Regions from separate parts of the Staphylococcus sp. acrmy genome, predicted to be linked through region 3. Evidence: riboswitches for the same ligand, from Rfam matches in the RefSeq annotation. Region 3 holds a riboswitch; each other region holds the start of a gene.
What was found. A riboswitch is a leader RNA that binds a small molecule or an ion and turns the genes downstream of it on or off. The one in region 3 is predicted to bind S-adenosylmethionine.
Positions count from the first base shown of each region.

Region 1: it holds a riboswitch for S-adenosylmethionine, as region 3 does, so the genes downstream of both, FH144_RS06460 (methionine ABC transporter ATP-binding protein) here and metK (methionine adenosyltransferase) in region 3, are expected to answer to the same signal.
Region 2: it holds a riboswitch for S-adenosylmethionine, as region 3 does, so the genes downstream of both, metX (homoserine O-acetyltransferase MetX) here and metK (methionine adenosyltransferase) in region 3, are expected to answer to the same signal.
Region 4: it holds a riboswitch for S-adenosylmethionine, as region 3 does, so the genes downstream of both, FH144_RS00215 (aminotransferase class I/II-fold pyridoxal phosphate-dependent enzyme) here and metK (methionine adenosyltransferase) in region 3, are expected to answer to the same signal.

Region 1 covers NZ_JALCVE010000005.1:42,664-44,873, forward strand. The annotation lists gene FH144_RS06455 (methionine ABC transporter permease) at 1-18, opposite strand, end outside; gene FH144_RS06460 (methionine ABC transporter ATP-binding protein) at 11-1,036, opposite strand; SAM riboswitch class I at 1,119-1,224, opposite strand; gene FH144_RS06465 (thioredoxin family protein) at 1,282-1,578, opposite strand; gene FH144_RS06470 (toprim domain-containing protein) at 1,571-1,957, opposite strand.
Region 2 covers NZ_JALCVE010000007.1:17,180-19,389, reverse strand. The annotation lists gene FH144_RS08395 (AzlC family ABC transporter permease) at 1-645, shown strand, start outside; gene FH144_RS08390 (AzlD domain-containing protein) at 642-971, shown strand; SAM riboswitch class I at 1,070-1,168, shown strand; gene metX (homoserine O-acetyltransferase MetX) at 1,235-2,203, shown strand.
Region 3 covers NZ_JALCVE010000006.1:64,633-66,842, reverse strand. The annotation lists gene pckA (phosphoenolpyruvate carboxykinase (ATP)) at 1-708, opposite strand, end outside; SAM riboswitch class I at 871-982, shown strand; gene metK (methionine adenosyltransferase) at 1,098-2,210, shown strand, end outside.
Region 4 covers NZ_JALCVE010000001.1:46,429-48,638, reverse strand. The annotation lists gene FH144_RS00220 (phytoene desaturase family protein) at 1-854, shown strand, start outside; SAM riboswitch class I at 938-1,048, shown strand; gene FH144_RS00215 (aminotransferase class I/II-fold pyridoxal phosphate-dependent enzyme) at 1,126-2,210, shown strand, end outside.

The sequences.
Region 1 (2,210 bases), on a different contig from region 3:
ACCATAAGACTTATCCATGTTTAATCACCTCCACATTGACATGTTGCTGATGTAAGTCGTTTTTGAAATTTTCAAAATCTTTTTCCGCAATATGTGGGACGTGGATAACTAAGAATCCTAATGAACTACCACGCGTATTTTTAATATTTGCTTCAAGAATATTAAAATCAATATTATGTGTTTTAGTTATGTAAGAAATAACTGGTTCTGTAGTATTTTCACCATTGAAGTTAAGTCTTACGATGTAAGCGTCTGGATCTAAAGGCTCTAAATGTTTAATTGATTCTTCAAAATCATCATCTAAGTCTTCTTTTACAAAGCGTCTTGTCACTTCGTGTTGTGGATTTTCAAATACTTGAGTGACATTGCCTTGTTCAATCACGCGACCATTTTCCATTACTGCTACTTCATCACACACACGTCTGATTACATGCATTTCGTGGGTAATGATAACAATCGTTAAATTCTCGCGTTCTTTAATTTTCAATAATAAATCTAATATTTCATCAGTCGTTTGTGGGTCTAGCGCACTTGTGGCTTCATCACACAATAATACGTCTGGTTCATTGGCTAATGCTCGAGCGATACCTACTCTTTGTTTTTGACCACCAGATAATTCTGAAGGGTAAGCACTTTCTCTACCTTTCAAGCCAACTAATTCTACGAGTTCTAACGCTCTCTTTTTAGCTTTATCTTTTGAAAAGCCAGCAATTTCAAGTGGGAACATAATATTACGTAAGACGGTACGCGACCATAATAAATTAAAATGTTGGAAAATCATGCTTACTTTTTGACGTTTTTGTCGTAAGTCTGATTTAGACAATTTATTTATATTGTCACCATCAATAATGATATCGCCTGACGTAGGTTCTTCTAAATGATTGAACATACGCACTAACGTACTTTTACCAGCACCAGAGAATCCAATAACTCCGAAAATTGTGCCAGTTTCTATTTTTAAATCAACGTGATCAACAGCGAGTACATCTTTATTCTTTGTGTGATAACGTTTAACAACTTGATTCAACTCAATCACGTTAAATGCCTCCTTAAACCTTTATGTAATTAAAAAATGCTTTCCCCACTTTAGTCGGTGGAGAAAGCATTGAATCATCTTTCTCTCATCTTCTAAAGTGTGGCACTTTATGTGAATTGGCACCATTTCTATAATAAGACGGTTGCCGGGCTTCATAGGGCACATCCCTCCACCTCTCTTGATAAGAGTTTTCGCACTATTTAATTAATTTATATCCTACCATTGCACTCTAGTTTCGTCAACAACTATTTTAAATTTTCTAACAAATAAGGAACCGATTGAAAAGCATAAATTCTATCGGTTTCCTGATCTTTGTTCATGACTATGAGTACAGGCACAGACATAATTTTATTTTTTTCACTAAATTCTGGATGATAATTTAAATCTATCTTCTTAATTGGTAACTGTAAAATTTCATTCGCTATATCTAACATCCGTTCTGAAATTTTACATGTTCCACACATTGGTGTGTAACCAAAAATTAAATGTTTATCTTTATTATAATGTTCACTAATATCTTCAATTTCTATAGAATTATTCATGCATAATTACTAACCTTTCAGTTCTTAAATTAGGAATTAGACTTTTTTCTTTACGAACTGTAAAGCCATGTTTACTTAATACGTGAGCAAGATAGTTCTTAGGGCATCGTGCTACTTCACAATACGTTTTATCCACGTAGATGTGTTCACTTTCACTAAGATAACGTTTAAACCATTTTCTAATCTTCTCGCCTTCATTATCCGAATCTGCTAACACATACACTTGCTTATCATATAAAGTTTCAATCATATCGTCTAATTTATCGATACTCATTGTACCATGTGTGCAAATGATATTCACAGGTTCAGCAACGACTTGTTGTACTCTCTTCTTATCAGATTTACCTTCAACAATAATAACCTTATTTAAAATTGCCATGTTCATCCACCTTCTAAGTCGATAATAAACAATCATTTACTTCTTCACAGAAACTCAAAAAGCTAAACATTTATTATAATTCAATACTTTTGAAAATGAGTAAAAATATAAAGCTAAGACATTATTAGTTAGAACAACACGCCATAAAATATAAGATAAAACAAAAATTAAGCTATTTATGTATAGCTATAAGTACAATTTTATATTTAAAGGTTTAATACAAAACCTAATTTTCCAGAAATAAAAAACTCCC
Region 2 (2,210 bases), on a different contig from region 3:
TTATTAGGATATATTGGAATTGGTTTGTCATTTGGAATCGTGGCGGCTTCACAGCATTTCAGTATATTAGAAATCTTATTACTATGTTTACTAGTCTATGCTGGAGCAGCGCAATTTATCATCTGCGCACTTGTCATAGCAGGTACACCGACTTCGGCCATAGTATTAACCACTTTTATCGTCAATTCACGTTTTTTCCTATTATCAATGACATTAGCGCCAAGTTATAGAAATTATAGCGTTTGGAACCGTATAGGCTTATCGTCAATCTTAACCGATGAAACATTTGGCGTAGCGGTTACACCTCATTTAAAAGGGGAGAAGATAAACGATCGTTGGTTACACGGTTTAAACTTAACTGCTTACGTATTTTGGGCGCTTGCAAGTGTGGCCGGCGCAGTATTCGGTAAATATATCTCTAATCCAGAGATGTTGGGACTTGATTTCGCTATTACGGCGATGTTCATCTTTCTAGCAATGGCACAATTTGAGTCGATTACACGTTCAAAACTCAAAGTGTATCTTGTATTAATTGCGAGTGTCATCGTGATGATGTTAATTCTAAGTTGGTTTATACCTTCATACGGCGCGATTCTTATCGCATCAATCTTTGCAGCAACATTAGGGGTGGTGATGGATAAATGACGACATCTTGGCATACGTTAATATTAATCGTTTTATGTGGGCTCGTAACGCTAATCGTCCGCGTTATCCCGTTTCTTATGATTTCACGTATTCAACTTTCAGAAACGGTAATTAAGTGGTTATCATTTATACCCATTACCTTATTCACGGCACTTATCTTAGATGGCATCATCGTCCAACAAGACGGCGTACAAGGTTACACACTCAATATTCCGTTTATCATTGCAACGATTCCGACCATTTTCATTGCACTCATTACACGTAGCCTGACGATTACCATACTAATAGGTATCGCATTCATTGCTGGTTTACGTTTTTTCTTTTAAAAGGCAGAATCCTACAGCTAGCTATTGAAGTTACAAATGTAATTAGATAAAATAAATTTAAACAAAACAGTTACAAAGTGTAAAAACTAAACAATATAAACTTATTGAGAGAAGTGGAGGGACGCGGCCCTATGAAACTTCAGCAACCGGCATTCATGTACGGTGCTACAACCAACGAGATACTCGAATGATAAGTAATAAGCACATCGCTTCATACTTCTAAAGAGTATGGAGTGATTTTTTTATCCAGAGGAGGAAAGCGTATGACACATTATACGGTAGACACATTAAACTTAGGACGATTTAGAACAGAATCAGGTGAAATGATTGAGAATCTACAATTACGCTACGAACATGTAGGATACTCAGGTCAACCACTTGTAGTCGTTTGTCATGCGCTAACCGGCAATCATTTAACGTATGGTACTGATGAACATCCTGGTTGGTGGCGTGAAATTATCGACGGTGGCTATATGCCTATCTACGATTATCAGTTCCTTACATTTAACGTTATCGGTAGCCCATTCGGCTCAAGCTCTCCCGTAACGGATACACATTTTCCGAAACAATTAACACTAAGAGATATTGCTAAAGCGATTGAAAAGGGCATTCAAGAACTCGGCTTCGAAAGAATTAACATCTTAATCGGCGGAAGTCTAGGTGGCATGCAGGTGATGGAATTACTCTATAATAACCAGTTCCAAGTTGATAAAGCGGTTATCTTAGCAGCCACTGATAAAACGTCCTCCTATAGCCGAGCATTTAATGAAATTGCGCGTGAAGCCATTCATCTTGGAGGTAAAGAAGGACTAAGTATTGCACGTCAATTAGGCTTCCTAACGTACCGGTCGTCTAAAAGTTATGATCAACGCTTCTCTCCAGACGAGGTCGTTAGTTATCAACGCTACCAAGGTAATAAGTTTAAAGAAACGTATGATTTATCCTGTTACTTAACAATGTTGAATGTCTTAGATAGCCACAATATCGACCGTGGCCGTGTAGACGTAGATGAGGTCTTTCAATCTTTAGATACTAAAGTACTTACGATGGGCTTTACAGATGATTTATTGTATCCAGATGACCAAGTGAGAGCAGTAGGGGAGCGGTTTAAATATCATCGTCATTTCTTTGTGCCAGACAATGTAGGACATGACGGTTTCTTATTAAACTTTAATGATTGGGCACCGAACTTATATCATTTTCTAAAAGTAACGAATTTCAAACGAAAATAATGGAAGC
Region 3 (2,210 bases):
TCCGAAGAATAAAGCTACATCGCCTTTATTACCAACGTTAGCTGAGCAATGCATACTCATAATATCTTGCATAGGTAATAAATAGTTCATAACTGAGAAGATACCTTTTTTCATTTCACCAGCGTATTCTGTACCACCAATTAAAATGACTTTATGTTTGAATGAAATAATAACAAATGTTTCAGATTTAGTGCCGTCTACTTCAGGGTCAGCTTTGAAATATGGTGCTGAAACGATAGTGAAGTTAGCTTTAATATTTTGAGCTTCTTCTTTAGATTCAGGGCGGATGAACATATTTTGTGCGAACAAGTTATGCCATGCAAGTTCATTGATCACTGTTAATTTTAATTGTGTATCTTTATCACTACCAGCGTAGCCGTTAAATACATAAAGTTCATCTTTTTGATCGAGGTAAGTTAAAACTTTATTGTAAAGTTTTAAGAATGTTTCTTCATCGATGGGTTGGTTAATATCGCCCCAAGCAATATTGTCTTTGTAAGAAGGTTCAGTTACGATGAATTTATCTTTTGGAGAACGTCCTGTGTATTTACCAGTGCTTGCGTTAACAGCACCTAGTTCTGTTAATTCGCCTTCGTTGTTGTTTAAAATCTTGTAATAAAGTTGAGTAGTAGAAAGTTGAAATAATGAACTTTCTTTTTCTAATAAGTGTTTAATTTTAGGTGTTTCGCTATATGTATCTACTGACATACCTTTCCCTCCAACATCAAATTATAAATATTTCGTGTAAGCCTTTACATTAAAGTAGTATAACACAATACAACGATTATTCCACATGGAAAAGACAAAAAATCATTAAAAAACAAAATTGACATTGATAAGTGAATTCGGTAGTATAGTTCTTAGCGGATTCTCTTATCCTGAGTGGTGGAGGGACATGGACCCAATGAAACCCAGCAACCTCTTTTTTATTAAAGAAAGGTGCCAAACCGTTTGCAGACAAATATGGTCTGAACGATAAGAGCGAATGGACGTATCTGAGCCTTCTCTCTATCTTATTAGTGAAGAAGGCTTTTTTATTTTTTTAGCTCATAATTTTAAAGAGAATTTTCGTAAATACAAGAAAAAAGGAGCCAATCATGACTTATAATAAACGTTTATTTACTTCAGAATCAGTTACAGAAGGCCACCCGGACAAAATTGCTGACCAAGTCTCTGATGCTATTTTAGATGAAATCTTAAAGGATGACCCAAATGCCCGTGTTGCGTGTGAAACTACAGTAACTACTGGCATGGCTTTAATTTCAGGGGAAATTTCAACTTCTACATATGTGGATATTCCTAAAGTTGTACGCGAAACGATTAAAAATATTGGTTATACACGTGCTAAATATGGCTACGATTATCAAACAATGGCTGTATTAACAGCTATTGATGAACAATCTCCTGACATCGCTCAAGGAGTAGACAAAGCATACGAATATAGAAATGATATTTCAGAAGAAGAAATTGAAGCGACTGGTGCAGGAGACCAAGGTTTAATGTTTGGTTATGCGACTAACGAAACAGAAACATATATGCCTCTACCAATATTCTTATCACATCAACTTGCGAAACGTTTATCAGATGTACGTAAAGATGGCATTTTAAAATATTTACGTCCAGATGGTAAAGTTCAAGTAACAGTTGAATATGATGACAATGATAAACCTAAACGTATCGACACAATCGTCGTATCTTCACAACATGCGGATGATATTGAATTAGAACAAATTCAAAGCGATATTAAAGAACATGTCATTTATCCTACAGTTCCAGAAGGACTTATTGATGAAGATACTAAATTCTTTATTAATCCAACAGGCCGATTTGTAATTGGTGGACCTCAAGGTGACGCTGGTTTAACTGGGCGTAAAATCATTGTAGATACATATGGTGGTTATGCACGTCATGGCGGTGGTTGTTTCAGTGGTAAAGATCCAACAAAAGTTGACCGCTCAGCAGCATATGCAGCACGCTATGTCGCGAAGAATATCGTAGCAACCGGATTAGCTGATCAATGTGAAGTACAATTAGCCTACGCGATTGGTGTAGCTGAACCCGTTTCAATAGCGATTGATACATTTAACACTGGTAAAGTGACAGAAGCACAACTCGTAGAAGCAGTGAGAACAAACTTTGATTTACGTCCAGCAGGCATTATCAAAATGTTAGATTTAAAACACCCAATCTACAAACAAACTGCAGCTTAT
Region 4 (2,210 bases), on a different contig from region 3:
AAGGCGGAATGTATGGCTTAGCACAAGGCTTATTGAAACTTGGCCAAGATTTAGGTATTGAAGTTCGATTAAATGCAGATGTACAAGAAATCATTATCGATCCTAAATTTAAACGTGCAGATGGTTTACGTGTGAATGATGAAATCCATCGCTTTGATAAAGTGTTATGTACTGCAGATTTCCCGTATGTCGCACAACACTTGATGCCATCCCATGCACCACTGAAGAAATATTCTCCTGAAAAGGTAGACAACATGGACTACTCATGTTCAGCTTTCCTTGTCTATGCCGGCATAAACAGAGAACTACGCGATAAAGTTCATGTTCATAATGTTGTATTCGCCAAAGACTTTAGAGGCAATATTGATGATATCTTTAGTGGTAGAATGCCAGATGATCCTTCTTTATATCTTTATTTTCCAGCGGTAGAAGATGATGAGCTAGCGCCAAAAGGCCAAACTGGAATGTACGTGCTTATGCCTGTCCCTGAATTGAAAACAGGCGAAATAGATTGGAATGATCCAAATGAAATCGAACGCGCCAAAGAAGTTGTTTATAGCAAAATAGAAACAATTGAAGAACTTAAAGATGTGCGCAAAGATGTGATTTCAGAAACAATCTTTACACCATTAGACTTTGAAAGTCGTTATAACGCAAAATTTGGTACGGCATTCGGCTTAATGCCTACATTGACGCAAAGTAACTATTATCGTCCGGCTAATGTGTCGAAAGATTATAAAGATTTATACTTTGCAGGTGCAAGTACACATCCTGGTGCAGGTGTTCCAATTGTCTTAACGAGCGCTAAAATTACGGCAGAAGCCATGTTAGAAGATATTAATAAAGGGATTTAAATACTGAATAGTTAGATTAAATCTGAAAATTATAAATATTGACAATATTTTTCGTCCTGATAAAATAAATAGTAATTCGAAAGAACTTATCCAGAGAAGTGAAGGGATTTGGCCCGATGAAACTTCAGCAACAGGCTTCACATATAAAACAGCACTGTGCTAATTCCAAAGAGGTAACGCCTCACAGATAAGTGTCGTGTACAAAATAACGCTATATGCCACTTGGAAAAGTGGTGTATAGCGTTACTTTTATATCTAAAGGAGGATGAAGATGGTCATTTCAAAGAGATTAGCCGCTATACCGGAAAGTTACTTTGGCAAAACGATGGGACGCAAAGTTGAACATGGATCTTTACCACTGATAAATATGGCAGTGGGCATTCCTGATGGCGAAACGCCTAAAGGTATCGTTGATCATTTTGCAGAAGCAGTGCGTATACCCGAGAATCAAAAGTATGGAGCGTTTCATGGCAAAGAATCATTTAAAGAAGCTATTGTGAATTTCTATCAACGTCAATATAACGTAGATTTACATAAAGATGATGAAGTGTGTATCCTATATGGCACGAAGAATGGACTCGTCGCTTTACCGACGTGTGTCGTTAACTCAGGAGAGAACGTGCTATTACCTGACCCGGGTTATACGGATTATCTAGCAGGCGTGATGCTTTCCGACGCGAACCCCGTACCACTCAATTTATCGCCTCCTGACTATCTACCAGATTGGGACAGTGTTGATAAAGAGACTTTAGCGCATACGTCACTGATTTACCTTACATATCCAAACAATCCAACCGGGTCTACTGCTACGTCAGAAGTGTTTGATGAAACCATTAAGCGTTTTAAAGGAACGCAAACGAAGATTGTGCACGACTTTGCCTATAGCGTATTTGGCTTTGATGCGAAGAACCCAAGCATTCTTGCTTCTGAACATGGGAAAGACGTCGCAATCGAAATCTTCTCCTTATCAAAAGGCTATAATATGTCAGGTTTCCGTGTCGGATTTGCAGTAGGAAACAAAGAGATGATTCAAGCGCTTAAAAAATATCAAACCCATACCAATGCAGGAATGTTTGGTGCCTTACAAGATGCGGCAACGTATGCATTAAATAATTATGATGATTTTTTAGAACAACAAAATGCTACGTTTAAACGTCGTCGTGATGCTTTTGAAGCACGCCTAGCTGAAGCACACTTACCTTTTGTACATTCAAAAGGAGGCATTTATTCATGGCTACAAACCCCTCCAGGATATGACAGTGAAACGTTTGAACAGTATTTATTAAAAGAGAAATCCATTTTAGTCGCACCAGGTATTCCATTTGGAGAAAATGGCCGTCATTACGTTAGAATCTC